Regions from separate parts of the Oceanobacillus sp. FSL K6-0127 genome, predicted to be linked through region 1. Evidence: riboswitches for the same ligand, from Rfam matches in the RefSeq annotation. Region 1 holds a riboswitch; each other region holds the start of a gene.

Region 1 (8,365 bases):
ACAATGTCGCACCCTAATTCCAATGGTTGCTGTAAATAAGGAGAAGAAAATGTATTGTCCACTACAACCGGAATACCGTATTCCTTTGCAACCTCTGCCACCTGCTGTAAATCGATTAAGCGCATCGTTGGATTAATCGGTGTCTCTACATAAATGACGGTCGTTTCTGGCCGAATAAGACTGCGAAGCTCTTCCTTTGATTTCATCTCCGAAAAATCAGTAGTTATATTATACTTTTCTCGCATCATCGTTAGAAATCCAAACGTACATCCATATAAACCCGATGAACATATAATGTGATCATTTGCTTTGGTGAGTGCAATGAGAACAGCTGACACTGCCGCCATTCCCGATCCAAATGCAAGACCAGCTTCTCCCTTTTCTAAAGTCGCAATACGCTCTTCAAGCACACGGACGGTTGGGTTCCCCAGGCGAGAATAAATATAGCCCGACTCCTCACCGGCAAAGCGACGTTCCCCCTGCTCCGCAGTTTCAAATGTATAGGTAGATGTTTGAAAAATGGGTGTGGAAAGACTCCCAAGCATTTCTTTAGTATCATAGCCTTCATGGATGACAGCCGTTTCAATACGTTTTTGATTTTGTTTTTGTGTCATCGTCAAACCCCCTCTTAATAGATGTCTCTTACGCTCACATCTATCATATCGAATACAACTCAATTATGAAAGCGTTTTCTAAAACTTAAGCTAAGCTAAGTGATTGCTAAATTGGTAAATTCCATCTACTATTATAGAAATGTTAAAGGTTGTTCAAAAAATCCGCTTAGGAGGGAAAATATAATGGATAATCGGCATACGAAAACCGGCATCATCTATACATTCAGTGCCTACCTCTTATGGGGGATTATTACAATGTACTGGAAACAAATTGATTATGTTCCAGCTGGGGAAATTCTAGCACATCGAATAGCATGGTCAGCAGTATTTATGCTGCTTCTTGTCATTTTTCTTGGTAAATGGAATAACTTCATACAGGAATGCCGACAAATTATGAAAAAGAAAAAGCAATTACTTGGGATCACAGCTGCCGCGATTGTGATTACATTAAACTGGTTTCTATTTATTTGGGCAGTTGTTCAAGGACATATCCTGCAAGCAAGTCTTGGATACTATATCAACCCGCTTATTAGTATTTTACTAGGAATTATCATTTTGAAAGAACCTGTAACGAAAGGTCAATTACTTTCCTTTATTTTAGCAGCAATTGGTGTGCTTTACTTAACATTCAGTTACGGTGTATTTCCATGGATTTCACTGCTGCTAGCAACCACATTTGCATTATACGGGTTACTGAAAAAAACAGTGAATGTCAGCGCAATCTCCGGGCTGACAATTGAAACATTGCTTATTACACCAGTCGCACTTATTTACTTATGGATTATTCCAAGCGGTTCATTTACTTTTACACCATTTATAACAGTTACGAACCTATTTTTAATTGGAGCGGGTATTGCTACCGCTGTTCCACTATTGTTATTTTCCAGTGGTGCAAAGCAGATTCCTCTAGCCATGGTAGGTTTCCTGCAATATATCACACCTACCATGATGCTTGTAATTGGTGTGTTTTTCTATAAAGAGCCCTTCTCACAAGCACATCTAGTTACGTTTGCTTTTATTTGGACTGCTTTATTTATATATATGGCGTCTATTTATAAAAATTCGCAGCGTCGTTTGAGAACACATTAAAATGAATCTCTGGCTTTAGGTAAATCCTGCAACATGCAATTACATTCAACCTAATTTAAACTTTTCAGAAAACATCATTGACAGATAATAGAATTCATTGTATACTCACACTAACTTAAATAATGCAACATCTCTTATCAAGAGCGGCGGAGGGAATAGGCCCTATGAAGCCCGGCAACCTTAAAGCATTAACCTGCTTGTAACGGTGCTAAATCCTACAGGGTAAAAACCTGGAAGATGAGAGGAGGAACGGTTCGTACATACGCCCTCTTCTTAGGAAGAGGGCTTTTTCATTTTCCCTCTTCAAACACAAAAGCGTAAGCGCCCGGTTAGCGACGTACGGACTGAGCCACAGGAGATAAAGGAAACACGCCCCTTTAGGGGTATGCCGATGTTAGGCGTAGCCTGGTTTAGTCGGCCATCCTTTTACCTAGAGTCAATGTTGACTTTCACCACAAGGGTATAAGTGCGACTAGGCCACATGTCTTAGCCAGTCGGCAAGTCTTCTTTATCGTACGGAGGCGAGGGAAGTCTCGCTACAGCTTTAGCGCTGGAGCTGGACGTGGCTGTTTCGGTAGCCAAGTGATCCACGGTATTAAAGTTTATAGTTTTCTAGTGAAAAACATAACATTTCAAGGAGGAATTTTATTATGTCACAATTTCAGCCAGAAACGGTATTACTTCATGGTGGTCAACAGCCGGACCCAACTTCAGGTGCGCGTGCTGTTCCAATCTATCAAACAACTTCTTATGTTTTCCGTGATACAGAACATGCACAAAACTTATTTGGTTTAGCAGAATCAGGTAATATATATTCTCGTATTATGAATCCAACGGTTGATGCATTTGAACAGCGTGTTGCTCAGCTGGAGGATGGGGTTGGTGCTGTTGCAACATCATCCGGAATGGCTGCTATTACGCTAGCAATTTTGAATATCGCGGAAGCTGGGGATGAAATTATTGCGGACAGCAACCTATATGGCGGTACGTACAATCTCTTTGCAGCGACCCTTCCACGCTATGGGATTACAGTAAAATTTGTTGATGGTACAAAACCGGAGGAATTTGAAGCTGCGATTACCGATAAAACAAAAGCTATATTTGGTGAAATCATCACAAATCCAAGTCTTTACGTATTTGATGTAGAAGCTGTTGCTGATATTGCACATGCTCATGATATTCCATTAATTATTGATAATACTTTTGCCCCTTATATCGCAAAACCGCTCACTTGGGGCGCAGATATTGTTATTCATTCCGCAACAAAATGGATCGGCGGTCACGGAACGACAATTGGCGGGGTCGTTGTTGATGGTGGAAGATTTGACTGGAATAACGATCGATTCCCTGGCTTCACCGAGCCTGACGAAACATATCACGGCTTAAAATATAAAGATCTTGGTCCAACAGCATTTATTACAAAACTTCGTGTTCAATTATTACGTGATATCGGGGCATGCTTAAGCCCCCAAAGTGCATTTTTATTTTTACAAGGACTAGAAACGCTACATTTACGAATTGAAAGACACGCACAGAACGCAGAAAAAGTTGCTGCCTATTTACAAAAACATGAAGCAGTAGAATGGGTCAGCTTCCCTGGTTTAAAGGAACATCCATCACATGGGCTTGCTAAGAAATATTTCAAGAGCGGCTATGGATCGATTATTACATTCGGTATCAAAGGGGGACGCGATGCAGGTAGAAAGCTAATCGACAATGTGAAGCTATGGTCACATGTAGCAAATGTTGGAGACGCTAAATCCTTAATCATCCATCCTGCTTCAACGACACATCAGCAGCTAAATGCTGAAGATTTGAAGAAAAGCGGTGTAACTGAAGAGCTTGTCCGCTTGTCGATTGGACTAGAAGCTGTAGAAGATATTCTGGCAGACTTAGAGCAAGCAATTGATCAAGCAACTGGAGTTAATCAAGCTGCACAACAATCGAATGACGCTGTAATTAAAAGCTTGCTTTCCTCTCCATTTAATCGTCAGGAAGGTATTCGCAAAAAAGTTATTGCTAGCATCGGGATTGATCAAAGCGAAACGAAATCCTTAGAAAAACTTGGTTTTGAAATCATTTCTGTAGAAGATGATCCAGCTAATGAATTATCTGTAATTTCATCTCCTGTTGATGCATTATGGGTTAAGGATAAAGAACTTCCAGCTGCAGTTATTGAACAATTGGTAAATAAAGAAATAAAATTTATTTTTGCCGAAGGAGCAGCAAGCACAAATCAAACATTGCAGCATGCAAATGCGACGGGAATTATTGTTACAGAGGTAAATCCAGCTGCATTAGCACTTCAGCTTCGAAGCAATAATACGCAAGCAACTGTTACAGTTTAAACACTATATATAATCAGGTTTACATCTCCATCAAACCGGGAATATCCCCAAAGAGTGGACCTAAAATTTAAATCGCCTTCTTTAACAGAGGGCGATTTTTTAATTAAGCATTATATTTCGTTATGTTCGTATTTAAAGGAAAGTGTGAACTCATGTGTAAATAAGGATTGTGCGTATACTGACTTCCTATTATTAGTAGAATCTGCTGGAACAATTTCGCTCCTGTCCCAGTAGTTCACCGCTATATTTATGATGCAACAAACAATCGATATTTAAGATCAACTTCAAGTTTAACTTTTTATATTATTGATTAAACTTATAATGGATGTTCTGAATAAACGATTAAGATATAGACACTACGGATCTTCCTTGAAATAATGGATAACAAGCAATACATATATAGCCAAACACCATGATTTCTTTAAGCATAATTTTACAGGAGTGCTTGAAAGGGTATATAATTTATAAATCCATTTCGAATAGTTATAAAGCGGACAAATTAACCTTTTTTCCATATTATATTAAGAGATAACTGCATAGGTGTGATTAACTTGAAAAAGTATGTTTATATAACCTTTTCCCTTCTGATTATCGGAGCTTTCATTATTTTTTTTATGCAACCGTCAAATGAAATGAGTAAGGAGCCAGCCACTCAGCCCGAGCAAGATATGCAACAAGAATTTGAAGATCATGAAGTGAATGATGAGTCGGATACAAGTAAAGAAAACCAAAAACAAGAAGAAGATACTGATCAAACGGGATTTCCACCAAATATATCTGGTGCACTACAGAATACAATTAGTTTCTTCAGTAATCAAGAAACCAAGATTGTGGCAATCGGTGATTCACTTACCCAAGGTGTTGGTGATGAAACGGATCAAGGTGGTTATATTGGAATATTAGACCGAACAATCAATGATGGATTGCAATCTGTAGAGATTGTTAACTTTGGGAAGCGCGGGAATCGTACAGATCAATTGCTCAAGCGTCTGGAACAGGAAAAGATCGCCAGAGAAATAGCGGATTCCGATTTAGTACTGATTACAATTGGTGCAAATGATATTATGAAAATCGCCAGGGAAAACATTATGCACCTTGTTATCGATGACTTTGTTGCCGAAATGGATGGCTATGAATCCCGAATTCGGCAAATATTTGAGACCATTATTGCATTAAATCCAGACACTCATATATATCTTGTCGGCTTTTATAACCCTTTCCAACAATATTTCAAGGATATTAAAGAGCTCGATTTAATTGTTGGAGCCTGGAACACTGCAAGCAGCAACATTGCTAGTGAATACGAAAATATTACATTTATACCAACCGAAGATTTATTTACAGTGAAAGCCACGAACTTATTTGCTGAAGATAATTTCCACCCAAATTATGAGGGGTATTATCTAATAGCTGAACGAGTACTTGACTATATTACAAATAGAAGATAAGGATGAACGCTATGTCAGATAGAAAACAGCGTTTGAAACGTAACAAATGGAAAAAAGCTTTCTATAGCTTGCTAATCTTTAATGGCATTGTTTTTGTTGTGCTTCTCGCACTCTTATTTGGACCTGTTCCGGAAAATAAAGCTCCAGTCCGCCATGAACGAGGCGATCAAGAAAGCTCTGAGTTTATTATACGAACATCAAAACAGAATTTGAATAATCTCGTCAATGCATACATTGAACAATTACTTGGAGATTCAGATCATTACTATCGTATATCACTTGATGAAGATGTCCATTTAATTGGAGAGCTGCCTGTGTTCTCAACAACGGTCCCACTTTCTGTTCATTTCGAACCATTAGTGCAGGATAATGGCGACCTTATTTTAAAACAAAAGTCCATATCGGTTGGCTTATTAGAACTCCCAAACAAAAAAATCATGGAATATATGGCTGACTTACTTCCAATGCCAGAATGGGTTACGGTCAATCCGCAAGAACAGGAAATTTATGTGGCAGTTACAGATATGGATATTCGCAGTAATTTTCATGTTGCAGTGGAAACGATAGACCTCGAGGCAAACAATCTAGCCTTTCGGTTAAAGATTCCATATGAAACACTAGGTCTGGAGATGTTAGGCCCATGGTAACCGGCCGGGAACACGGCATTCCTTTTTATCATCGGTTTGAGCTTTAGCGCTGCATGGACGTGGCTGTATTGATAGCTAAGTATCCATAGCATTCCATATTTAAAGCTTCCTGACCATAAAAAAAGAACCATTTACAATGTAGATGGTTCTTTTGCTTATTTTAAACCCAAGCGTTTAAATCGAGAAGATAATAGAAAAATAAATGATTGCTTTGGTATGGCTTGGTCTTGTATTCTTTCTTCAAGTGGTTTCTGCTTCTGATAATCTCCAAGAATTCCCTTATATATCAGCTGCATCCCTGGGTAACTACGAATATCTGCGGGTGTAATAAAGCTAATCGGTTTGCCAAATTGAAACCTCTTCATATCTCGCAGTACTGTTGCAACAAACTCGGAGCAAAATAGGGCATATTTTCGATTAATCTCTATTTCCATCATTACACCGAATAAACCAATAAAATTATATTTATAAAGCTGTTTTTTTGCTTCAATTTCTTTTATATTATGAATGATACCTTCATATTCTTCTTCCGTAACTGTAAAACTGTATAGCTCACAGGTTGAACGCTTTAAAAATTCACTTTGAATATCTTCCCTAATAAATCCACCGATAAATGGATTTCTCGGCTGCTTTCTTCCAAAGCTGTACAGTTCGTTTAATTGCGGATCAAAACCGATAGAGACATGATTTAATGACTTTTTCGTGTAGTAATTTATTGCTTTCGATAAATAACTGCCTGTATCGGTAAAAAGGAAATAAATGATCCTTTCACCCATGCCCTTCCCCCCTTTCCGTTATGGGCAATAAAACAATTGATTCTATAAAGCAGGAAAGCATATAGCTTTCCTAATTGCATAAGTGTATCTAAGACAGGTACCTATAAGCTTGGCATTTCTAATAGCCTTTTGTACTACTATTACAAAAAATAGGCAAATATACAAGTTATTTTTTGTGCTTACACTTTTCACTGATTAAACTGACATATATTTCATGAACAAATAAGAGCTTCCATCGACTAAGATTATTAGAATCAAGACGAGTAGACTATTAAAACGTTTTATAATTATGTCTAGATCTATAAAGTAAATAGCCGATAAATAATAATTACTTCCTATTTAATATAACATATTACAATACAGCGAAATAGGAAACCTATAAAACATTACCAATTTTGTAAAACATGCTATGGGGTTCTTGCAAAGTTGCGTCAAATAACGTAAGCTTACCATGATTACTATTTATTTTATTGGAGGAAAAGACCCAGAATGATAACTGTTACTAATGTTAGTTTACGATATGGTGATAAAAAGCTGTTTGAGGACGTAAATCTTAAGTTTACTCCTGGAAACTGCTATGGCGTTATTGGTGCAAATGGTGCAGGAAAATCAACTTTCCTGAAAGTATTGTCTGGTGAAGTTGAGGCACAGTCGGGAAATGTTTCCATGTCTCCTGGTGAACGACTTGCTGTCTTAAAGCAAGACCACTTCGCTTATGAGGAAAACGAAGTAATTGATACGGTTTTAATGGGACACGAAAAGCTGTATAAAGTAAAGCAAGAAAAAGATGCAATTTATATGAAAGCTGATTTTTCAGAAGAAGATGGTATGCGTGCTGCAGAGCTAGAAGGCGAATTTGCTGAGATGAACGGTTGGGAAGCTGAATCGGATGCAGCTGTATTGCTAAAAGGTCTTGGTATCGAAGAATCGCTTCATACGATGAAGATGGCTGAGCTTACTGCCGATCAAAAAGTAAAAGTTTTGCTTGCTCAAGCCCTTTTCGGCAGCCCAGATATTCTATTACTCGATGAGCCAACTAACGGACTTGATATTCAAGCAATCCAGTGGCTGGAAGAATTCTTAATTAACTTTGAAAACACGGTTATCGTAGTTTCTCACGACAGACACTTCTTAAATAAAGTATGTACACATATTGCAGATGTTGACTACGGGAAAATCCAAATTTATATTGGAAACTATGATTTCTGGTATGAATCCAGTCAGCTCGCTACGCAAATGGCACAGGATGCGAACAAAAAGAAAGAAGAAAAGATTAAAGAGCTACAAGCCTTTATCGCTCGATTTAGTGCAAATGCGTCGAAATCGAAGCAGGCAACATCTCGTAAGAAAATGCTCGATAATATTACATTAGATGATATTAGACCTTCTTCCCGTAAGTATCCATACATTGCTTTTACTCCTGAACGCGAAATCGGAAACGAT
Region 2 (8,365 bases), 770 kb from region 1:
GTGAGAAAATAGTTATATCATATAAGAACATGTATTCTCAAATAGAGAGGATGAAATTCATGGACAGTGAAAAAAGTTGGATTGATACATCATCCTTCTTCAAAGCGCAAGTAATTGGAAAGCTACTTGGCGATGGATGTCTTACTAAACAAGAGGGCAGAAAACCACGTTTTCAATTTATACATTCCGCTAAAGATTACGAATGGAATATACACTGCTTTCATAGTTTAAAAACGTATTTGCCCCTTAACCCACCTAAATTAAGAAAAATTAAAGATGTTCGTCTAAGAAAAGGATATAGTCTGTCTCACTATACTCAATCAAAGACTTCCTCTCTTGTTACCTTTCTTAGAAATACGTGGTATCAGGATAACAAGAAGTTGATACCTTTTGATATGCTTTATAAGTATTTTACCGTAGAATCGCTGGCGTGGTGGTATATGGACGACGGGCATTTCAAACAGAAAAATGGAGTTCCTTTAAAAATCATTCTATCTACGGACAATTTCTCCCGACTAGAAAATAAGCAATTGATCAAGTTTCTTTCTAGCAAGTTTTATTTATCTTTTCGCTTAGACAATCAAAACCGTATCATTCTATATGATCAATACCAAATTCATTACTTTTTTCATCTAATTACCCCCTTCACGCATGTAAGCATGCATAGAAAAATGCCCAATCGCTTTAATCATTCATTTGATATTAAAGCAAAAAGGACGACCTTGTATTTGCCAAAACAACTAGAAATAAAAAAACCAACTAAAGAAATCAATGAAATGCTAGTTAAATTGGATAACCTTATAAAAATATACAAATCTGGTCTTTTCTATGAAAAGTACATTTCAAAGATACAACAATTGCAAATAGAGCCAAAACCTTATCAAATAATTGTGAGCCAATCAAATTTAAAGAGACTTTACTTCTTAAACAACGTTACAGGATTATCTCTAAGTGGGATAACTGAATTATCCTTTCAAGAAAATTTATCTCACCCTAGATTTTAAAGGAAAAACCCTAAATCACGAGGTAATATACAAAAACTATGTATATTTAAGTTCTATAAGCAAGGCGCCTTTTGATATGTACTTACACACTTCAAAACTAACATTGCTCAATAAATAACTATATATTTATAATATACTTAATTACCAAGAAGGAGGTATTATTTATGAAGGGTTACAAAAAGATAAATGAAAAAGATATGGCACATGGATTTAGGTATATTAATAAAATTGAGAGTTATATTCTTACAAAAAGCAATAATCATATGTTAATGGATAAATTCACAACCGGATTCGGTTGGTATAGTAACCTAGCGGTATTATACATTAATCAGTTAATTGATTCAGCACTAGTGAACAAAATTAAGATTAGCCATGAATTTTTCAATAATTTGCATATAGAAAAAATTGTATCAACCGCTATTTGGAATGAATATGTTAAAGAGCAAAATGAAATTATTGATGCATTAACATTTTAAATATGTATTGTTAAAAAAGACTCTAGCCAAAGCTAGAGTCTCTTCCAGACTTGCTAATCTTATTGTAATAATTGTAAAACACCTTGTGGTTGTTGGTTAGCTTGAGCTAACATAGATTGTGCCGCTTGTGAAAGAATGTTGTTCTTAGTGAACTCCATCATTTCTTTCGCCATCGTGCGAACATTTGCTTTAACAAATGACTAGACTATATCTTCACCCTCTAATTCTAGTAGGGGCCGGGAACTTCGGATTCTGATAGACTTAGCGGCTCTATCATTCACCTACGAATTTCATCACCTTAGCATAAACGTTAGGTGGTTTATTCTAGTCGTTGAACCTTCTCCAAAGTTTCCTCACAGGAGCTCGGCTGCTGATTGCCCAATCTCATCTTTTTTCAAACCTTCACGATTACTGTTTCCAGCTGCGTTGTGGTAAGACGAGCTCTAAGGGTTTTCCAGCATTTCACCCGGTCGTAATCTCTAACCGTTACCAGTTAGGACGACTGTGCCTCATTCAGCTTTAAGCAGCTTCGGCATAATCAACGTCACGGATACGTGATTCTGCAGCAGTTAGGTTTTCTGCTGATGTACCTAGATTGTTGATTGTGTGATCTAGACGGTTTTGAGTCGCACCTAGAAGTGAACGACCTGATGAAACACTTTTAATTTGAGTATCTATTGTGTCAATTAATGCTGTTGCTGTTGCTGTATCAGCAACACTAGTTCCATCTAAAGTTCCTACCGCTGTTTCAATATCAGTTAAATTTATTCCTGCTGTAGCAAAATCAACTGTCATAGTTTGGTCTGTGTTAGCTCCAACTTGGAAAACAACACTTCCAGCTCCGTCTCCAGCAGTTCCATCTAAAAGATTTTGCTCGTTAAATTGTGTTGTTTCTTTTATACGAGTTATTTCCTTACCAAGTTCTGCCAATTCTTGTCCAATTGCATCTCTATCATCTGTCACGTTTGTATCATTTGAAGCTTGAACAGCTAACTCACGCATACGTTGAAGAATTGAATGAGTCTCATTCAAAGCTCCTTCGGCAGTTTGAATCATAGAAATACCGTCTTGAGCATTTTTCTCAGCCATTTCTAATCCACGAATTTGACCACGCATTTTTTCAGAAATCGAAAGACCTGCAGCGTCATCTCCAGCTTTGTTGATACGAAGACCTGAAGAAAGTTTCTCCAATGAATTTTGTGTTGCACCTTGGTTTGCTCCTAATTGACGATGTGCGTTAAGAGCAGAAATATTGTGATTGATAATCATGATCAATCTACCTCCATGTTTTTAATTTTTAGCAAGTCACATCCTTGTGTCTCGCTTCATTATTTATATCGGCATGGTTTAGGAATGTTTTAGCAATTTTATTAAACTTTTTATTATGTCGGTAGATTAGTCATAAATAGACCACAGTACTACTTGGTTACCCAAAAAAGGACCTCCTCCTAAAGAAGGATGCCCTTATGCATTATTTAATAGAAATCTCTCTCCTAATTAGAATCCTTCAATCTATTTTTATAAACTGCTGTAAACGCCCTAATGGTTAATACAAAGACACCAATCAAGACAACGAAAGCAGTGATAATTAAATCCATACTCATTCTACCTCCATTCCCTATTAACACTTTTACTCATTACTTTTCATTGCGATAAATCATCTATACCCCTATTAATCGGGAGATAAACTTTTAGAAATTTAATGGTGTTATGTTCTTAACTGTTGGACGCAATGTATTCCTGTTCTTCTGCAACTACCGCTCCCCGCTCATCTAACCTCACAAACCGAATTGCTGCTATAAAGTAACTCAATATAGCTACAAACATAAACAACCCAAACAATCCACTATTATACGCCTGTTCAAAGTATAAAATATTAACCAGTGTAAAAATTACTCCTCCAATTAATCCCAAGTAACCAAAGCGATCTGTTTTTCGCAATCTTAAACTCGTTCTTCTATTAGCCAACGTCACCAACGTAATTGTCAGGATATTAACCGAGCTTCCAATCCAAACCGGATGTATGTTTAGATAAAATTCCTGTGGATGCCAGCCGCCCAGGTAATACCATAACAGTCCACTAGTAAATCCAGTGAACAAGGAAGCAACTACAGCTCGCTTCGTTACCACCGGCCAGAATAATGCGGCTACTACCGGTGCAAACGTGGCACTATTTCGTATCGTCCAAGCAAATACATTCCACCATGCCGATTGCTCTGTTCGCAATAAGCCAAACGCAATCATCAGGCCGGTTAAAAGCAGCAGCGAGATTTTCGTATATTTAATAAGCTGGTCCCCTGTGGCATTTGGATTAATCGCACTTCCCACATCACGTCCGAGACTTGTGGCACCTGAGAACTGACAAGGTCCACCCCATCCGAGTGCACAACCCCATACACCAAGGAAAAACAAACCTACTAATGGGGCAGGCAAGACTTCCATCAAGTACTGGGGAATCGCGATAAGTCCAGTGGATGCATTCGGCACAACGGTGGCAGCTGATATTCCGAAGATAACGCCACCGACTATGAATGGAATCGCCATGAATCCAGCCATGACAAGTCCTTTTTGACCCTCTTCTGGCGAGCGGGAGGATAATGCCATTTGGAAAGCAGCCTGAGCCAGAATGACGTTAACGAGGAACGTCCCAAACCAGACGACAATTACTTGCAGTCCGACACTTCCAAAGTTAAACATTTCTGGACGCTCCATGTTCAATGCAGCTAAACCTGATATTCCGGGATTGATGAAAAAGGCAACAACTCCAATTACGATCATTAATCCGAATGCAAACATATTCATCGTTTGTGTGAAGGCAATGGACCACATGCCACCAGCTTGTAAATAGATAAAAAGTAAAATAGCAGTAAACGCAACGGATAAACTCAATGAAATACCTGTAAACACATGAAATGCAGAAGCAAATGCGATTGCCGTGGCAACGGACCACATGGGAAAGGCAAATGCAGTAATTGCTCCTGATAAGCCTTTTGCCGTTCTACCATACGTATCTCCTATCAAACCAGAAACCGTTACAAGCATCTTTTTCCGGAAAGAACGGATAATCAACAAAGCAATAATAAATATTTGAACCATTTCCGCCACCCCATACCAGATTGCGGAGATACCGGTTAAATAAGATAACTCCAAAATAGAGATAAATGTGGATCCCGAGAATAATCCAGTTATACAAAACGCAACAATCCATTTATTGAAATTCCGATTTCCAACAAAATAACTATCTTTCTTTGTCACACGTCTTTTGGCAATTTGCCCTGCCGATATGAGCGCAAATGTATATCCTAATGCCAGTATAATTGTCCATACACCATATTCTGTCACAACTAGTCACTCCCTTAATATTTACATCACCTTATTCCAAACAAATATTCAATTACAAAGACAAAGCAAAAACCCCCTTCCATAAGAAGAGGGTAGATAAATTCAGGGCACCTCTTCTTATCTTTCAGACCAGTGTCTGATGGAATTGGCACAGTACTCAATAAATTGAGCCCGCTGCCGAGGTATCAAAGGGCCATATCCCTCCACCTCTCTTGATAAGAAGTTCAATATTCAATTGTATTAAAATTACACCTTCACGATGAAAAAGTCAATGTTATTTTAAAATTCAATTTATCTGTCAATCAATCGTTACATCACGCAAAAATGGGAAACTACTTGGATACTGATAAAATCCACTCACTTCATCCCTTAAACCAGCTAGCAATACAGAATGGTAAAGTGGAACGATTGGAGCTTCATCTACAATTATTTGTTGTGCTTCACTATATAGTTGCAGTCTTTCTTCTTCCGCTCCCTCTTGTCTTGCCTCCTCCAGCAACTCATCTACCTCATCATTCGCATAAAAAGACCTGTTTCCTGGATTTCCGGCATTTGCTGAATGAAACATCGGGTACAGTCCGTAATCCGCATCCAATGTTACAGTCCCCCAGCTTCCGATAAACATATCAACACCGCCATTACCAGTCACTTCTAAATAAGTTCCTACTTCGGTCATCTCAATGTCAATAGTGATACCAATTTCTTTTAGTTCTGCTTGGATAACCTGCGCGATATCCGATGTATTTGTATCGTAGGCCATGATTGTCGCATTGAAACCATCCTCATAGCCCGCTTCCTTTAATAGTTCCTTTGCTTCCTCAATGTTATAATCGATAGGCTCTACATCCTCATCATACCCAAACACGGTAGGCGCGAGCGGTCCTTTTGCTGGTAAAGCCACACCATTTAGTACCCCTTCGATAATTTCTTCTTTATTAATTGCTTTTGCAATCGCCTGTCTTACCCTAGGATCTGTAAATGGTTCTTTTTCTACATTGAAGCCAAGATAAGACATACTTGCGCTATCCGATTGTTTAACGTGTGTACCTTCATTCGTATCCACTTCGTCAATATTGCTTGTATTTACTGGATAAATGATATCCGAATCACCCGTTTGCAGCTCTGCAATTCGTGTTAAATCCTCTGGGACAAATTTAAAGGTTACCGAATTTACACCGGCCTTATCTCCCCAATAGTCTTCATTTTTTACAACTTTTATTTGTTCTCCACTTGTTCGGTCATCATATTTGAAATATCCTGTACCGATTGGGTTCTCATTAACTGTTGCAAACGGTTCTCCACCATTAGCTATTGCTTCATTATCCTTTTCAATCGCCTCAAGACTGATCATATGCCCGCCCGGATGTGCCAAATGAGATGGCAATGCTGAAAAAGGATATTTTGTATGAATCTGTACCGTATATTCGTCTACTACTTCCACGGAATCAATCATATCGAATAAAAAGGCTAGCGGTGAGCCCATATCAGGATCAAGAACGCGATCCAGGTTCGCTTTTACTACTTCCGCGTTAAATGCACTGTCATCATGGAACGTAACATCTTCTCTAAGCTTTGCTTCCCAGACAGTATCTTCAATTTGTTCAAGGCTCTCAGCTAAAGCTGGTTGAATCTCCAAATCTGTGTTTTGTTCAACCAACGTATCATAGATGGCATTCATCACATATAAGGAGTTACCATCATTTGCAGCGTGCGGATCCAGCGATACTGGCTCTGCAGCTAATCCAACTGTCAGATCCTTTTGTTCCTCTGCATTCTCTGATTCATCTGCTCCGTCACCAGCACATGCAGAAATAACCAATAAACCAGCTATAAGTAAAATAAATAATAATGCTTTTTTCAATTTAACCACACTCCACGTGTTGATATTTTTACTACTTTTAATTTCTATGATTGTTTACTCTCCATTATCCTCAATCAATTATGTATCTATTATGATCTGTTCAGTTATTTTAAGAACAGTTTATATCCCCCTCCTAGCAACGTCTATCTCTCAATTCAATTATTCAATAATACCGATGAATTTACTTTGAATTGAATATATAATAGCATTCAATGTTTTTAATTACAAACTAATTAACTATGAGAATAGCTCTTTTTCCTTACAATGAGATTCTAAACATCATAACATCACATATTCTGATATTTATTAGCAAATATATTAGTTTTACATTATAATTCTTAATATTTATGATGGATAATAGAAATCAAAGCAAGTATACGTTCCAATTAATAGAAAGCGCTATCAAAATTTGTTTGTTAGGGAAATACTTATCTAAAAAAGGAGTGGGATTAATGGGCAGTGAAAATGTTGTGAATACAAAAAGAAAGAATAATAATTTTAATCAAGAGATTTACGGAATAAAACTTCCAATATATCTTTTACTATTAGTACCTGCAATAGTAGGATTATACCTTGATGTCGTTCCTTCTAGTTTAATTACTGGTTTTATGATTACGATGGGCTTAGGTGGTTTGTTCATGTGGATGGGGGATTCCATTCCAAAATTCTCTGATTTTGGAGGAGGTACTATACTTTGCATCTTCCTACCCTCTCTACTAATTTATATCGGAATTTTGCCTGAAGTAACTGCTGAATTAGCTGCTGATTTCTATAGTGGTTTTGGATTCTCTAACCTAATTGTTGCAGGATTAATTGTCGGAAGTATATTAGGAATAAAAAAGGAAGTTCTTATTAATGTAGCTTTAAAAATGTTAATTCCTTTATTAACGACGATATTACTGGCAGCATTAGCGGGTGGTTTGCTAGGGCAACTATTTGGTATAGGATTTAAACAAACGATTCTTATGATAGTGGCACCGATTATGGCAAGCGGAATAACTACAGGGGCCATTCCGCTTTCGGAGATTTATGCTGATAATATGGGAGGTTTGCCAGTAGATTATTTCGATATTCTTGCACCTGCAGTAATCGTTTCTAATATTATTTGTATACTATTAGCGTCTGTACTTAACTTTTTAGGGAAGAAAAATAAAAACATGTTTGTAAAAGGATTCTCAGGAGAAGGGAATCCTCTTAGAAAAAAAGATGCAGGATTTAAAACTACAAAAGATACAAGTATGCTAGAATCACTTCGCAATATCGGAATAGGTATGATGGTAGCTGGCGGATTATATATGGCAGGAATGTTGCTAAGTGAACTTGTCCCCGCACTACATACTTTTGTATGGATCATAATTTTAACTGCAATATTAAAGGTTTGGAATATTTTCCCTGAATATATCACCGTTTGTGCAGAGGTATGGTTTAATTTTATAAGTAAGCTTTGGATCCCAGCTATATTAGTAGCTATAAGTGCAAGCTTAATTGATATTGACCGTATCCTACAAATCATTACAGATCCATCACACATCTTCTTAATTGTTACTATTGTAGTGATTATTTCAATTATCGCCGGATTGGCTGGATGGCTAATTGGTTTTCATTTCATTGAGTCTTCCATCATCTCTGGACTTTCGTTAGCTGATATGGGAGGTTCAGGAGATGTTGCTGTTCTAAAAGCA
Region 3 (8,365 bases), 820 kb from region 1:
GTCTCTGGTTGGTGGGAGGAAGAGGCCAAACAGTATGGTGGAGAATTTACAGAGCATAATGATCGCTATGATCGTACAAGTGAATTTTTAGAAGTTTTAAAAGGATTATGGACGGAAGAGACATTTTCTTATGATGGAAAGTTTTATAACATTAAAAATACAAATTTATCACCAAAGCCAGTTCAACGGCCAAATCCAATTTTATATGCTGGTGGTGAGAGTGAAAAAGGAAAGCAAGTTATTACAGCTTATTGTGACGCATATGTGATGCATGGCGGAACGGTGGAAGAAGTTAGGAATAAAATTGAAGATATGAAGAGACGTAGAAAGAAGGCTGAAAAAGAAGCATTGCAATCATTTAGTATGGCTGCCTATGTTATTTGCAGAGATACGGAGGAAGAGGCACAGGAAGAATTACACCGTATTACGACAGTTAAAGATGCAGCAGGCTATGCAGGTATGAAAGATTTTACAACGAAATCAGAGCTTGAGCAACAGCTTAAATTGCAAGATTACTCAGTATCAAACCGGGGATTGCGTCCGAATCTTGTTGGCACACCGGAACAAATTGCAAAGCGAATTTTAGCTTATGAAGCAGCCGGAGTAGATCAACTATTATTACAATGCTCTCCACAGCTTGAAGAATTGGAACGCTTTGCAAAGCAAGTAATGCCTAAGGTTGAAGAATTACGTAATACATTAACGAATATCTAAGTTAGGGGAGAATTATAAATGAGTAAAATATACGTTATCCATGAAAATAATGAGTGGACAGAGCATTTAATTAATCGATTAAAAGAGCTTAATTTACCTTATGAAGATTGGTTGCTTGATAATGGTACGGTTGATCTTAGTGCAGCACCTCCAGAAGGGGTTTTTTACAATCGGATGAGTGCTTCGTCACATACCCGTGGAAATCGGTTTGCACCAGAATTAACGAATGCTGTACTCGCGTGGTTAGAGCATCATGGAAGAACTGTAATAAACGGCAGTCGTGCACTGCAGCTTGAAGTAAGCAAGGTTCTGCAATATCTTGAGCTTGAAAAGTATGGTGTTAAGACACCAAAGACAATTGCAGCTGTAGGGAAAGAAAATATTTTACAAGCAGCAGAAGCTTTTAAAGGGAAGAAGTTTATAACGAAGCATAATCGTGCAGGTAAAGGCTTGGGCGTTCAATTATTTACTTCCATAAACGCACTGCAAAAATATGTGGAAGGGGAGTCGTTTGAAGAGCCGGTTGATGGCGTTACGTTACTTCAAGAGTATATTGAATCTCCGGAGTCCTATATTACGCGATGTGAGTTTGTTAATGGAAAGTTCCTTTATGCTATGCGTGTGGATACATCAGAGGGATTTGAATTATGTCCGGCAGATGCTTGCACAATCGATGATCTTTTTTGCCCGGTGGGTGAAGAAAGTGCCCAGCCAGCTAAGTTTCAAATTCGTGAGGGATTTAATCATCCAGTATTAGAAAAATATGAGCGTGTCCTAGCGGCGAATAATATTCGTATTGCAGGAATCGAATTTATTGAGGATAAGGATGGGAATATTTACACGTACGATATTAACACAAATACGAACTACAATAGCGAAGCAGAAGCAAAAAGCGGAAAATACGGTATGCTGGAAGTAGCGAGGTTTTTAGGGAGTGAACTGGAGAAATTGAGAGAACATGTAGGGAGTTCCCCCAGTGCAAAATAAGTTGACCCATAAAAAATCCTTATCTAGAGTCTGGGGAAGAATCTGGTCTAATGATCCTGCGGCAGCAATTATGTCATAAGTTGAGTAGCAAGGTGCCAATTCTTAATTCCACTGAAAATAAGGAGGGTGTATGTGATAATTCAAAGAGGCTGCGAGATATCTAAAGTATTTAAATAAATGAAGAACGATAGACAAACTTAGCGCAGAAAATATACGTAGACAGAAGGGGCATGGGTGAGACATTGGGGTACATATCACAAGGGTGCTCACCATCTGTCGCTTGATGCTCTAAGTGTATTTCCGAATCGGATATTTTTGTCAATCATGTTTGAATGTTTATTGATAAAAACACTTTCAGCCTCTTTGTTATTGAAAAATAGTTATTAAAAGCGATGTTTTTTTATCCATTAAACCAAGTTAACCTATCTGTTTAATTAAATTAGTTTTGCTGCCATTAAATAATGAAAAGGAGATATAAAAAATGACGAATGAACATGGTGGTATTTTAAATTTTAATACTATTGCACAGCACGGGGGGCAAGAACTTGATGCGGTAACACATTCTAGGGCTGTACCTATCTATCAAACAACATCCTATGGGTTTGAAAGCACAGATCATGCTGCGTCCCTATTTCAAATGCAGGGGGAAGGATATATTTATTCACGTAATGCGAACCCAACTAACCGTGTTCTTGAAAAACGCCTAGCAGGGTTAGAGGGTGGTGTGGATGCATTTGCAGTTTCTTCTGGACAGTCAGCAATCACAATCGCTTTATTAACACTTGCAAAAGTAGGAGATGAGATTGTGACAACAAATGCATTATACGGTGGAACGTACAATCTTTTCTCTGAAACGTTTAAACGTTTTGGTGTAACGGTTCGTTTCGTTGATGGAACAAATTTCTCAGAAATAACCAATGCGATTAATGCAAATACAAAGGCAATTTTTACGGAGACAATTGGGAATCCTGGGCTGCAAATAGCTGATATCGAAAAATTAGGCCAAATAGCTGATGAACACGGTATACCTTTAGTTGTAGATTCTACTTTCACGACACCGTATCTCCAATGCCCGATCGCATTTGGAGCAGATATTGTTATTCATTCGACAACGAAATTTATTGGTGGGCATGGAACATCGATTGGCGGAATCATTATCGATGCAGGAAAGTTTAACTGGGCAAATGGTAACTTTCCAGAATTTACAACACCCAAAGATTCACTAAATAACCAATCATATGTGGAATTGACTAGTGAGAGTGCTTTTATTTCAAAAGCTAGATTTGAGTTAGGGCATGATCTTGGAACAGCCTTATCTCCTTTTAATGGTTGGTTATTTATTCAAGGGCTTCAATCACTGCCGCTTCGAATGAAACAGCATGTCGAAAATACGAAACAGATTGCTGCGTATTTAAATGAGCATGAACTGGTAACATGGGTAAACTACCCTAGTTTAAAAGGAGATGGTCAATTTGAGCTTGCGGAAACTTATTTACCTCGTGGAGCAGGAGCAATCTTTACATTTGGCATAAAAGGAGGACTTGAAGCGGCAAAAACGTTTATCCAATCGGTAAAGCTTTTATCACATGTCGCTAATGTAGGTGATTCAAAAACACTTGTTATCCATCCGGCAAGTACGACCCACTCTAGATTATCACCAGAAGAGCAGCGAATTACCGGTGTTACACCAGAATTAATTCGAATATCGGTCGGATTAGAAGATGCTGAGGATATAAAAGCTGATATTAATTCCGCTTTACGGAAAAGCCTGGGAGCTAGTTTTGTAGAATAAAGAAAAATACAAAGAAGTGAGGAGAGAAAAGTATGATTATTGCTGCAGTACTGGATGAAAGGAAGTTTATCGTACCAATTGTGGAAGGAAAGGTTTTACGGATTTATAATTCAAAAACTAAACAGGTTGCAGACTATGAAAATCCAGCTGTACATTTAAAAGAAGGAAGAAGGGGTGCAGCATTAAAATTTGCTGAAAAGCAAGGTGTGGAGGCATTCGTTGCCCCACCACAGACATTCTGTGAACTGTCATATGAAAAAGCTAGAAATGATGGTATTCAGTTTTTTCAGTTAAGCAATTCAATCTCATTTAACCAATTTGAAGATAGAATTAAGTCCAATTTACTTTTGCATCAATCAGAGTTGCCAGAAAATGAAATTGCTCCTAGTTTTTAAAAATGAATGAGAAGGAGGCTCTCTCTAGAATGACAAATTTAGGTGTCGAATTGGAAATCAACCAACTCGAAAAATCCTTTGGACATTTAGAAGTATTGCGTGAAGTTGATCTACGTATCAATCCTGGTGAATTTATTGCAATTGTTGGAAAGAGTGGATGCGGAAAAAGTACCTTGCTTAGACATATTGCTGGCCTTGAGAAAGCAACCACTGGAGAGGTTAAGCAGGATGATATCCTATTAGATGGTTTAAATAAACAGGCACGAATTATGTTTCAAGATGCTCGGTTATTGCCTTGGTTAACAGTTCTGGAGAATGTTGGAGTTGGATTAGGTTTAAAGAAAGAATGGATGGAACAAGCGAAGTGGGCTTTACAACAAGTCGGCTTAGAAGAGAGGGCAAAAGAGTGGCCAGCCGTTTTATCAGGAGGACAAAAGCAACGGATTGCTTTAGCTAGAGCATTGGCATCAAAACCAAAATTGATGCTTCTTGATGAACCATTGGGAGCGCTTGATGCGTTGACTAGGTTAGAAATGCAGTTACTTATTGAGGAACTTTGGTTGAAACAGAAATTTACAACGATTCTGGTTACTCATGATATGAGTGAGGCAATTAAGCTTGCGGACCGTGTTATTTTAATTGAAAACGGTTCGGTGAAACTGGATTTGCGAATAGATCTCCCAAGACCAAGAACTCGATCAAATCCAAAATTTGCAAAGTTAGAAGAAGAACTTTTATCGAGTGTACTTGGAAAACAAAAGCTTGATTTACAGGAACACAGGATGAGAAAAGTTGGAAATGAATAACTTTACTATGTGATTGATTGCAGTTTTATTCTTATATCAACGGCTTTGAAAAAAGAAGTTAAATATATAACATTGTGGAGGTTTTAACATGGTTGAATTTATTACAATGGCACCAACATCAGGCGATGGGGAGTTTGTTGGCGCATCCAGCAATAATGCTTCACGCAGAAAAGTGAACCCTTGGACAGGGACAGATGAAAGTTCGGAAAGACTGCCTACATTTGAATATATTAGGGATATTGCACAAGCAGCAGAAAAAGGAGGATTCTCAACATTGTTATTGCCAACAGGTGGAGGGTGCCTGGATTCCCTAGTTGTTGCAGCTAATTTGATCGGTCAGACAGATCGCTTAAAATTTCTTTTTGCGATTCGCCCGGGTTCGATTCAACCATCTATATTTGCTAAACAGTTTGCTACAGTAGATTATTGGTCAAGAGGAAGAGCGCTCGTTAATGTGGTAACAGGAGGTTCTCCAGTGGATTTAGCTGCTGATGGTGATTTTTTGGATCATGGAACAAGATACCGGAGAACTCGGGAGTATATTCAAGTATTGAAACGACTATTTACAGAAGAAACCGTTAATCATGAAGGTGAATTTTATAAACTTCTAGGATCAACATTATTTCCAAAGCCTGAAGCTATACCAAAAATATATTTTGGTGGCGCATCAGATGTTGGTAAGGACGTAGCAGCAGCGGAATCTGATGTTTATATGTTATGGGGGGAAACACTGGAAAATACGAAAGAACGAATTAACGAAATGAAGAAACGGACAGCAGCTTACAATCGGGAATTGAGTTATAGTGTTTCTTTTCAAGTTGTATTAGGTCAGACAGAAGAAGAAGCTTATAAGAATGCTGATAGACTGCTCACAAAGGCTGAAATTGATTTGTTAAACGAGAAAAAGCAGGCAACAGCAAAAGGTGATTCCGTTGGTGTAAAAAGGCTGCACCAATTAATGGAAGAAGGGCGAGAAAATAATTTTAAGATTGGCCCTAATTTGTGGGCGGGACTGACCCAGGTATTGTCTGGAAATTCGATTGCACTCGTTGGAACGCCAGATCAGGTTGCAGCACGGATTGTGGAATTTGCTGATTTAGGATTCGATAAAGTATTGTTACGGGGTTTCCCGCATTTAGAAACAATACAAGAAATAGGTGAAAAGGTTATACCCAAGGTGCATGAGATTATTAGCATACGGCAAACAGTATAGGTGAGAGGAGTATATAAAATGGATTATTTTTCGAAAAGGAACATGTTCATTTTGTTCAGTATATTATTGCTATCCGTTCTATTTGCAGGGTGCAGTGCGATTGCAGGTTCCTCGGATGAAATTAAAATCGGTTATCAGAAAAATGGCACAACACTGACTCTAAAGAATGATGGGGAGCTTCAAAAAGAACTTGAAGATCTAGGTTATACAGTTACTTGGTCGGAGTTTAATACTGGTAGCTCAATTCTTGAAGCATTAAATTCTGGAAGTATTGACTTTGCAGGAGCCGGGGATATTCCGTCTATTTTTGCTTTAGATAAAGGAAGTGACTTTAAATATATTGCTAGTGAACCATCTGCCCCAACATCGGAGGGGATTTTAGTAAGCGAAAATTCCGATATACAGTCTCTTGAAGATTTAAAAGGGAAGAAGATTGCTTATAATAACGCATCGATTGCTCAATATTTATTAACGAAATCGCTTCACGCTGTCGATTTATCGATTGATGATATTGAATCTGTCATTCTTAATCCACCAGATGCTAGTCTTGCTTTTGAAAAAGGAGAGGTAGATGCATGGGTTGTTTGGGATCCATATTTAGCTGATGCTGAATCTAGAGGGAATGTGGTTTTACAGACAGCAGAAGATATTGTTCCATACAGATCATTTTACTTTGCGACTTCTGAGATAACCGAGGAAGCTCCTGAGGTAGTCGAATTATTCATTGAACACTTATCACAAGTTGGCAAGAGTATTGATGCGGATCCTACTGAAGCAGCTGAGCTATTAGAAGAAGCGACCAAAATTCCTTCGGCCACATGGGGAACGGTCTTAGCAAGAAAACAATCCAATGTACAGTTTATAGACAATCAAGCAATAGAAGATTTACAAGTCGAAGCAAAAGATTTATTAGACATTGGGTTAATTAATAATGAAATAGACTTCACAGAGAACATTTGGTATCCAGAAAATAAATAATTAAAATCAGTTAATTAATGGCTAGCTTAGCAGATAGGAAAGTATAGACCTTCCTATCTGCATAAGTGAAATCTAGGTGTGTACCACCAAACATTCTATTCATAGTTCATAAGTTCACGGATGAATTATGTAAGTAAAAGGAAGTGAAAAAAGTGAAAGAAAAAACTAGTAGTTTTTATGACCGAATAGCCCCGTGGATAATTCCGGTAGCATTGTTATTGGGTTGGCAGTTATTTACAATGAACAGATCAATTTCAGGCAGCATATTGCCTCCCCCTTTGGAAGTTGTTCAAGCGGGTGCTCAAATGGCTGTGAATGGAGATCTGTGGACTCATATTTTTATTAGCTTTAACCGTGCATTAACCGGTTTTATAATCGGTGGTGGATTAGGGTTAATTTTTGGTTTATTAAATGGAATATATCCGATTGCGGAGAAACATTTAGACACTACCGTTCAAATGTTCCGTAATATCCCACATTTAGCTTTAATTCCACTTATTATATTATGGTTTGGGGTTGGTGAAGAGCCCAAAGTTATTTTGGTAGCTATTGGTGTCTTTTTTCCAATTTATATAAACACGTATCACGGCATTCGTTCGGTTGATAAGGGGCTAATTGAAATGGGGAATGTTTATCGATTATCAAGGCAGAAGCTTTTTTCAAAAATTGTACTGAGGGGAGCACTGCCATCTATTTTAGTTGGAATTCGATATGCACTGGGAACAATGTGGGTAACGTTAATCGTAGCAGAAACAGTAGCAGCTTCCTCTGGAATTGGTTACATGTCAAATAATGCCCGAGAATTTATGCAACTTGATATCGTTGTTCTAGCGATATTACTATACGCACTTTTAGGGAAGCTGGCAGATTCTCTTGCGAAGCTATTAGAGAGCAGACTCCTAAAGTGGAATCCAGTTTATCAAAAGAAATAGTATGAAAGGATTGAAAACAGTGGAGAAAAAACAGATAGCTTTAGGTGTTTTTCTTATGGGAACAGGTCATCATATGGCCTCATGGAGACACCCAGATGTTCCAGCCGATGGATTTGAAGATTTTAACTTTTATCGTGAAGTTGCTGAAATTGCTGAGAAAGGAAAGCTAGATATGATTTTTTTAAGTGATGGTCTTTCTTTTCATCGATTATCACACCCTGCAGAATTAGTAAGGCTAGATCCGCTTACACTTCTTCCTGCATTAGCTGCTGTTACAAAAAAAATTGGTCTTGCAGCTACAGCATCAACAACATACAATGAGCCATTTCATCTAGCTAGAAAATTTGCTTCACTAGATCATATAAGCAATGGAAGATCAGCATGGAATGTGGTGACGTCCTATTATGAGCACGAAGCAAGCAATTTTAGTAAGAAGGAACATTTAGCGCATGACCTACGCTATGAACGAGCAGGTGAATTTGTCGAAGTCGTGAAAGGTTTATGGGATAGTTGGGAAGACGGAGTACTTATTCGTGATAAAGAATCTG
Region 4 (8,365 bases), 1.8 Mb from region 1:
AGAAAGAAATTTGAACAAGATAAAGAATAAAGATAAATCTTATTCGTATTGATAAAGAATTAAATTTTAAAAAATGGATCATCACAAGCTGATGATCCATTTTTTAATTTCCTCTCCTGCTTCATATGTAAATTCTCGATTAAAAAATAATAGAAACGGGAATACCTATGGTTAGATGAATTTATTCGTTTTGTTAACACTGAATAGAGAGGTTTTCCACGTTGAATACTTACGAGTTACTAAGCAGCTTAAAAATAAAATCAATATATGGTGCACTACCAGAAGAAGTCCATTCCATTGAACAGGATTCCAGAAAAGTTAAAAAAGAATCATTATTTGTTTGTATTAGAGGCTTCCGATCAGATGGTCATTCTTATTATTCACAAGCCATTCATAATGGAGCAACAATTATTATTGCAGAAGAAAAACTTCCTATTGACCTTACAAAGTTTGCTTTAGTTATTGTAAAAGATACTGCAAAAGCACTGGCAATTCTTGCAAATAAGTTTTATCATTATCCTTCAAACAAAATGACTGTGTACGGTGTGACTGGAACAAATGGTAAAACAACAGTCACAACACTAATTAAGCAGTTACTTGAAAAGAATAATCAGCAAGCTGCATTGCTTGGTACAAATGGAATTGATCTTCTAAATGAATCCGTAGAAAGTGATAACACCACATGTGATGTACTAACGAATCAAAAAATACTTCATAGAGTAGCCGAGCACGGAATGGGTCACATAGTTATGGAAATATCTTCTCATGGTCTCGCACAAGGAAGGCAACGTGGAGTTAATTTTGATGTAGTAACTTTTACAAACCTTTCACAGGATCATCTTGACTATCACAAGACGATGGAGCAGTATGGCTACACAAAAGGTCTCCTTTTTGCGCAGCTTGGAAATAATTTGACAGAAGAAAAAAATGTTATTCTAAATCGGGATGATCCGTGGTATGAGATATATAATGGCATGACACCATTTGAAGTAATTTCTTACGGCATTTATAACGAAGCTGACTTTCGAGCAACCAATATTATCTACTATGAGGACCGTACCTGCTTTACATTAGGATCTCCAGAAGGGAATTTTCCCGTCACTACAAAATTAATTGGCGAATTTAATGTATATAATGTAGTAGCTGCAATCGCAACCGTATATAGTAAAACAATGATTTCTGTAAAAACGTTAGTCCGCTCACTCGCTAATATAGCCCACATAAATGGCAGAATGCAAAAGCTCGACCTTGAAGCACCAATATCAATTTACATTGACTACGCACATACCCCAGATGCGATAGAAAAAGTAATCGCTTCTGTCCAACCATTTAAGCAGAATCGTATTCTATTAGTGGTTGGTACCGGCGGAGATCGAGATGAATCGAAACGTCCCATTATGGCTGAGAAAGCATCTGTAGCTGATTTTGTAATTTTAACAATTAATGACTCAAGATATGAGGATTCTAATGCTATCTTAACGGATATGGAACAAGGAATGAAGCACAATAATTATATCTGCATTCCGAATCGAAAGGCTGCCATAAGCCTTGTTATCGACAAGAGTGAACCTGGAGATATTATTATCATTGCTGGTAAAGGGCTTGAGAAGTATCAAATCACAGAAGATAAGAAACACCCGCATAGTGACAAGGAAATCGCAATACGAAATTGTTCGATTAAGTATAATCTAAGTGTGTAGATCTAGAATCAGTAAGGACTAATTTACATTCAAACTGCAAACATACAACAAATTGCCTTAGGCTCTATCAAAGATCCCAGGGCAATTTGTTATTTAAAGAAAAGGTTAATCTTTTCCAAAGTACCATTTCCAAAGAGAAAAACCAACAATAGCATATATAGCAATTAGACCATATAGCCAAACTGTTAACATTTCATTAACAAACAATCGCTTCTCCCCCATTCTCTAATCCATTCACTTTGCTTCTTGTATACTTTCATATTCTTGGTCGGGTTCCTTAAAGATTTTTGACAAAATCAATATGACTGCGATTCCAATAAATGTTGCTACTGCACCGGCAGACATTGTACTGGGGATGATCCCGCCAAAATATAAGATAAGATATGATAATAATCCAATAAACATCGATCCTTCTGCTGCGCGTGGAGATACTTTCCTTTTAGCATAAACAGCATACAAGATTGGACCGAGGGTCCCCGCTGCTACACCTGAAATCCCAATCCACATGACGTCCCCCATATACCTTGGTGGGTTAAGCACAAGCAGAAATGCTGCTAATCCGACTAGTGGAACACTCCATCTGCTAATGAGAAGAGCGATTTGTTGCGCCTTTTCTTCACTCACATTTACATATCCGCGTTTCACTAGAAATTTAAGAAAAATATCATTAGCAAATACGGTTGAAATCGATACAAATAACCCATCAGTCGTTGACATAGCTGCAGCAAGTATAACTACACCAAATATCGCAACAAAAATTGCTGGGAATGCCCATGCGATATACTCCATAAGGGCTAAGTCAGTTGTTTCTGTTCCACTACCAATAGCTACTCTGCTATACAATCCACCAAACAGTACTAACACACATAGGGAAGCTGTTATAACATAAACTAAAATCATTTTTCCTAAATCACTTTCTCTTTTCAAACCCAATACCTTATTAAATAAATGGGGTGCCGAGGCAAAAGCCCACTGGATTGTTATGGCACCTATTACCGGTCCGATTGAATAAAAATGTAGTGATTCCGGATTAAAAACCTTAACAAGGTTACCATCCTGCGCAGCTAAATTATCAACAATACCTGCAAAAGTTGCAGTGACTCCCCCATCCCAAAATATAACAATCCCTGAAATAAATACTGCTAATCCAGCAATAGCCATCATAATTACCTGTACAGCATCTGTATAGATATCCGCAAGTGCGCCACCTGCAAACACATATAACACCACAATAGCCGTAATAAGAATCAAACCTGTTGAATAATTCATACCAAGCAGATACTCAAATATCCTTGCACCAGCTACAAATTGCGCAGCTATGTAAAAAATATTAAAAAGTAAAATTAACCCTGTTCCCACTCGCAAAATATCACTATTATAAAAATCGCCAAGCCAGTCTGGTAATGATAGTGATTTTTGTTTGGTATTCAACTTTCTTACCTTTTTTGCAACCATTAGCATTCCTATTGGGCCGCCACCTATCATTGCTAAGAAAAGCCATAAGTTAGATAGACCCCAGTCATAAGACCATCCTGGATATCCTAGAAAGGTTGCAGCGCTCAAATAGGTTGCAGCAAAAGATAGGCCTAAGATGACTGGTCCTAACGTTGTTCCTCCAGTTGCAAAATCACGGACATTTTTCGTTTTTCTGGCGCCAATATAACCAAGAAAAAGCATAACCACAAGAAAGAGTGAAAAACCTATCCATGTATATAATGTGGTAGCTTGCATGCACTGACCCCTTTCTCTGAATTATCAGCTAATTAATCGTAGTAAAAACACTATGTGCTTGGTTTTTGAATGTAAGTATAAGAATTTAAAAATACCATCACACCTTATACATGTAATTTCAATTTTCTTGCCGGATGATTGTTGGGCAAATATGGACTTTTGGTTTCAAAAAGATTTTCTCTTAATGTATTACCTTCGTAATCTGTTCTATATATTCCTCGCCTTTGTAATTCAGGTACAACATGGTCAACAAATTCCCGAAAAGTTTCTAATGAATACGATTGTGCAATATTAAAACCATCTACGTTAGCCTCAACAGCCCATTTCTGTAATTTATTTGCTATTTGTTCTGGTGTGCCAATAAATTTTGCCGTGCCATTGCCTAGACCATGATTTTGAAGTGCCTCACGAAGTGTCCACCTTTTTTGGGGATCCTTTGTATACATGTCTAAATTCCCCTGTACTGCTTCTGTTTCCATATCATCTAAATACTGATCCGGATTATATTTAGATAGATCGATACCTGTATGCCCAGAAAGCAATGCAGCTGTCCCCTCATAACTAACAAGGCTTTTTAATTTCTCGTATTTAGCAAATGCTTCTTCCTCTGTAGAACCAATAATGGGAAGAACCATTGGAAAAATACGAATATCCGTTGCATTTCTTCCCTGCTCTACTGCACGTTTTCGAATATCTGCAGCGTAATTTTTCATTGCTTCCAGTGAATGTCCCTTTGTGAAAACTGCTTCAGCGTGTTTGGCTGCAAAATCTCTTCCTCTCGAAGAAGCACCAGCTTGAAAAAGTACTGGAGTCCGTTGTGGTGATGACTCCGTCAAATGTGGACCAGGTACATGATAAAATTCACCTGTGTGATCGATCGTATGTACTTTTTTAGGATCTGCAAAGGTATCCGTCTCCTTGTCATAAACAACCGCTTCGTCTTCCCAGCTGTGTTCCCATAACTTGTAAACGACTTCAAGAAATTCATCAGCACGGTCATAGCGTAAATTTTTAGGCAATCTACCTGACAGGCCCAGATTAATTGCCTCACTCTCTAAATACGATGTGACTACATTCCAAGCAATTCTTCCTTCGGTCAAATGGTCCAGTGTTGAAAGCTGGCGTGCAAGTGCGTATGGCTGGGCATAGGTTGCTGAAATCGTTGGAGCGAATCCGATGTGCTTTGTGACCGCTGCCATAGCTGCAATTGGCATTAATGGATCATGTGCCGGCAATTGCACAGCATGCTTAATTGCAGCATCATGATTACTACCATAAACAGAATACGTGCCTAGCACATCGGCAATAAATACGGCATCAAATTTTCCTCGCTCTAACACTTGCGCTGTTTCTGTCCAATAATGAATTCGATTATGAAAAGCCCCCTTATCTTTTTCATGTTTCCATAACCCCATGGAATGAGGCGATGGTGAATTTTGTACAAAGCCGTTCAGATGAATTTGTTTTTCCAACTGGAACACTCCTCCTATAAATTTGCTTAGATATGGCTTTACTGCTCGCACGATTATCAGAAACAATACTACTCGTCAAAAGCGTTTAAGGCATTTACACTATGTGCGATTGCCGATCCAGCTTTCAGTGCTACAGCAACAAAAATTGCTTCAGAAATCTCTGCTAAGTTTGCTCCTGTATTTTTTGCATTTTTCGTATGCAAATTAATACAATACGCACAACCTGTTGTATGTGCACAAGCAACTGCAATTAACTCTTTTTCTTTTTCACTTAAGTTTTCTGCTTTTATGGAATGGTGATCAAAATTTAAAAATGCCTTAAAGGTTTCATCGTTCAACTTAGAAAATTCCTTTATTCGGTTGAAATACGATGCTTTATACAATTCCTCGTCACTATTTCCATCGTAAGCATTTAGTGCATTTACTCCATGTGCCGCAGCTGATCCCGCCTTTAATGCTGTTGCAACGAAAATCGCCTCTGCCACCTCTTCCTTACTTGCTTTCTGCTTTTTGACATTTTTCACATGTAAATCAATACAATACGGACATCCAGTAATGTGTGCCACAGCAACTGCAATTAATTCCTTTAACTTTACGGATAATTCCCCTTCAGCCAATGCTCGATTATTAAAAGCAAAAAATGACTCGAACGCATCTGGTGCATATTTCTTTAGTTCCTGAAGCCTTCCAAAATAATCCTTTCTGTACAAGCTATCTGTTTTTGTTACACCCATTTTCTTCGCTCCCTTTTCAAATTTACCTATTCATCGCAATATAATCTTTCCCATGATATTACTTGGTTTTTAATCAAATGAAAAAACCTCTTCTGATGAGGAAGAGGTTCTAAATCACTCATCTCATCTTTCAAGCATTTGCTTGCTGGAATTAGCACCTTGTTACATCATTGTAACGGTTGCCGCAGGATCGTAGGACCAGTTCCTCCCCTGACTCTTGATAAGAAAAATCATATTCAATTAATAGGAATTGTTCACATCATACACCTGGTAACGAATCATGTCAACTCTGTTTTTTGAATTTAATACAAAAGTTAGATATTTAGCGTAAGATGACGTTCATTTGACCTATATGAAACTATTTATTGTAACGTGCTCATTCCAAAGTTATATCGTCAAAATCTATTGCTTTGCTAGCTCCTGTGCTACTCCAATAATCCAATCCTCTTGACCACCTACTGCACCCATTTATTGGATGCGATGAACGTTTTTTTAATCTTATCGCTAGTATGTAATATAGGTACGAGTTACAAACCAACCTTTATCTTTTCACAAAGTATTTGATGAATAAGTCCGTTATCAAATCAACTAAAACCTTAAAAAGCCTGTTTCCATAACAAATTTTCGTGGACAGACACGAATCCTCTCTTTAAGTCATAAAGATGTTATATAGGCAAAAGCCCAATCTTGAAGCAGACTGTTCACTTAGGAGGTGATTGCGTTTGTCCGGGATTTTATCTGTGCTTGCTCTTCTAATTAAGGAAGCCCTCTTTTTTGTTTCTTATGTAAAAAACCATGCATTCCCGCAACCATTACCCTCTGATGAAGAAGCGAAATACATCGAGGAAATGCAAAATGGAAGTGAAACAGCCAGAAACAAACTTATTGAACATAATTTAAGACTTGTTGCTCACATTGTAAAAAAGTTTGAGAATACTGGTGAGGATATGGAGGATTTAATTTCAATTGGAACCATTGGTCTTATAAAAGGGGTCGAAAGCTTCTCAACAGATAAGGGAACAAAATTGGCAACATATGCTGCTCGTTGTATTGAAAACGAAATATTGATGCACCTTCGCGCATTAAAAAAAGTGAAAAAAGACGTTTCCTTGCACGATCCAATTGGTCAAGACAAAGAAGGCAATGAAATCAGTCTAATTGATATTCTTGAGGCAGAGAATGATAATGTAATTGAATACATCCAATTGAATATGGAGATCGCCAAAATGCAAAAGTATTTTTCTGTTCTCGATAAACGAGAGCGAGAGGTAATTGTTTATCGCTATGGATTAAATGACTATAACGAAATGACACAGCGAGAAATCGCGAAAAAGCTAAACATATCACGAAGCTATGTCTCACGAATTGAAAAAAGAGCGCTCATGAAAGTGTTTCATGAGTACTATCGAAAAGAGCGCAATAATTAATTTGGAAGGCTTCCAAATGATAAAAAAGCCCAGAAACATGAATTTATCATTGTCTCTGGGCTTTTGCTTTTTATTTAATTCTCGTTTATAAACTCTTAACTACAGCGATAATGAGCTGGGCTGCATTTTTAGCCGCTGTTTCAAGAAATTGATCAAACGAGATGGACGATTTTTTTCCGGCAATATCAGATAATGCACGAATAATAACAAATGGCTTGTTATACTGATGGCAAACCTGTGCAACAGCTGCTGCTTCCATCTCTGAAGCAAGCATCGTCGGAAATTTTTCATGAACAAATGCAACACGCTCGGCATCTTCCATAAACGAATCACCAGTTGCAATAATTCCCTGTTCACAATTTATATCCATATTTTTTACTGCAGCTACTGCTTTTTCAACTAACGTTTTATCTGCCTTGTACATTGGAGGTAGTCCAGGCACCTGTCCATAGCTATAATTAAAGGCAGTTACATCAACATCATGATGGACAACCTCAGTAGAAATGACGATATCTCCCACTTCCAGATTGCTAGCAAAACCGCCAGCAGATCCTGTATTAATAACATGTGTTGGTGCAAAACGTTCATGCATGATGGTAGTAGCCATTGCCGCATTCACTTTCCCAATCCCTGATTTTAACAGAACTACAGATTTATCCTGTAATTTCCCTTGAACAAATAAGCAATTTGCTACTGTTTGTTCTTGTTTTTCTGTCATCTGGTCTAATAATAGTGCAACTTCTTCATCCATTGCACCAATAATTCCGATTGTCATACTATATCCTCCATCAATCTACTTCTATTTTTTATCATTTTCAATTAGAATTTCAACCTTCGTAGGCTGCCATCCTTCATTATCAACCCACGATAGAAATACTCGAAATACTTCCGTTTCTGCTGTGTCAGATACAGTAGCAATTACCTTTTGATCGCCACCATTTTCAATCCACCATTCAATCATATCATCTCCGGTTAAACCAGTAGCTTGTGTAATTGCTCTTCGCATTTCGATTCGATCTTGTGAGCCTTCATCAAATGTTGTTGTATGTGGACCTTCTTGTTCAGTTCCAACAGGTGACCAATCCCCAGTATATGCTTCTGCAACATTATCATCTGAAGGTTCAGCGGACTCTGTTTCAATTTCCTCATCAGCATTATTTTCTTCATTTTCATTTTCAGCTTCCTCGTCTGAAGCTAAATCATTTTCGCTTTCTTCCTGTTCAGGATTATTACCCTCAGCGTCCTCCTCATCCTCTTCCGTGATTAGAAAATCTGAGGATTCATTTTCATTATTTCCTGTT

Evidence for each region. A riboswitch is a leader RNA that binds a small molecule or an ion and turns the genes downstream of it on or off. The one in region 1 is predicted to bind S-adenosylmethionine.
Region 2: it holds a riboswitch for S-adenosylmethionine, as region 1 does, so the genes downstream of both, MHH64_RS03790 (sodium:solute symporter family protein) here and MHH64_RS00015 (O-acetylhomoserine aminocarboxypropyltransferase/cysteine synthase family protein) in region 1, are expected to answer to the same signal.
Region 3: it holds a riboswitch for S-adenosylmethionine, as region 1 does, so the genes downstream of both, MHH64_RS17920 (O-acetylhomoserine aminocarboxypropyltransferase/cysteine synthase family protein) here and MHH64_RS00015 (O-acetylhomoserine aminocarboxypropyltransferase/cysteine synthase family protein) in region 1, are expected to answer to the same signal.
Region 4: it holds a riboswitch for S-adenosylmethionine, as region 1 does, so the genes downstream of both, MHH64_RS13035 (carboxymuconolactone decarboxylase family protein) here and MHH64_RS00015 (O-acetylhomoserine aminocarboxypropyltransferase/cysteine synthase family protein) in region 1, are expected to answer to the same signal.

What each region holds. Positions count from the first base shown of each region.
Region 1 covers NZ_CP150287.1:929-9,293, forward strand. Annotated here, with positions in the region: gene megL (methionine gamma-lyase) at 1-614, opposite strand, end outside; gene rarD (EamA family transporter RarD) at 798-1,703, shown strand; SAM riboswitch class I at 1,835-1,947, shown strand; gene MHH64_RS00015 (O-acetylhomoserine aminocarboxypropyltransferase/cysteine synthase family protein) at 2,354-4,051, shown strand; gene MHH64_RS00020 (SGNH/GDSL hydrolase family protein) at 4,603-5,499, shown strand; gene MHH64_RS00025 (YpmS family protein) at 5,511-6,146, shown strand; gene MHH64_RS00030 (hypothetical protein) at 6,302-6,922, opposite strand; gene MHH64_RS00035 (ATP-binding cassette domain-containing protein) at 7,412-8,365, shown strand, end outside.
Region 2 covers NZ_CP150287.1:774,717-783,081, reverse strand. Annotated here, with positions in the region: gene MHH64_RS03810 (endonuclease) at 60-1,004, shown strand; gene MHH64_RS03805 (hypothetical protein) at 1,169-1,480, shown strand; partial or broken gene MHH64_RS03800 (flagellin) at 1,540-1,653, opposite strand; gene MHH64_RS03795 (flagellin) at 2,000-2,749, opposite strand; gene MHH64_RS03790 (sodium:solute symporter family protein) at 3,197-4,822, opposite strand; SAM riboswitch class I at 4,937-5,044, opposite strand; gene MHH64_RS03785 (glutathione ABC transporter substrate-binding protein) at 5,121-6,683, opposite strand; gene MHH64_RS03780 (2-hydroxycarboxylate transporter family protein) at 7,136-8,365, shown strand, end outside.
Region 3 covers NZ_CP150287.1:3,626,204-3,634,568, reverse strand. Annotated here, with positions in the region: gene MHH64_RS17930 (LLM class flavin-dependent oxidoreductase) at 1-714, shown strand, start outside; gene MHH64_RS17925 (alpha-L-glutamate ligase) at 733-1,701, shown strand; SAM riboswitch class I at 1,718-1,825, shown strand; gene MHH64_RS17920 (O-acetylhomoserine aminocarboxypropyltransferase/cysteine synthase family protein) at 2,183-3,493, shown strand; gene MHH64_RS17915 (hypothetical protein) at 3,526-3,888, shown strand; gene MHH64_RS17910 (ATP-binding cassette domain-containing protein) at 3,918-4,694, shown strand; gene MHH64_RS17905 (LLM class flavin-dependent oxidoreductase) at 4,783-5,907, shown strand; gene MHH64_RS17900 (aliphatic sulfonate ABC transporter substrate-binding protein) at 5,926-6,885, shown strand; gene MHH64_RS17895 (ABC transporter permease subunit) at 7,038-7,817, shown strand; gene MHH64_RS17890 (LLM class flavin-dependent oxidoreductase) at 7,837-8,365, shown strand, end outside.
Region 4 covers NZ_CP150287.1:2,638,875-2,647,239, reverse strand. Annotated here, with positions in the region: gene mnhG (monovalent cation/H(+) antiporter subunit G) at 1-30, shown strand, start outside; gene MHH64_RS13050 (UDP-N-acetylmuramoyl-L-alanyl-D-glutamate--2,6-diaminopimelate ligase) at 222-1,700, shown strand; gene MHH64_RS13045 (sodium:pantothenate symporter) at 1,935-3,431, opposite strand; gene MHH64_RS13040 (LLM class flavin-dependent oxidoreductase) at 3,536-4,903, opposite strand; gene MHH64_RS13035 (carboxymuconolactone decarboxylase family protein) at 4,972-5,637, opposite strand; SAM riboswitch class I at 5,758-5,864, opposite strand; gene sigK (RNA polymerase sporulation sigma factor SigK) at 6,360-7,064, shown strand; gene mtnN (5'-methylthioadenosine/S-adenosylhomocysteine nucleosidase) at 7,150-7,839, opposite strand; gene MHH64_RS13020 (YrrS family protein) at 7,864-8,365, opposite strand, start outside.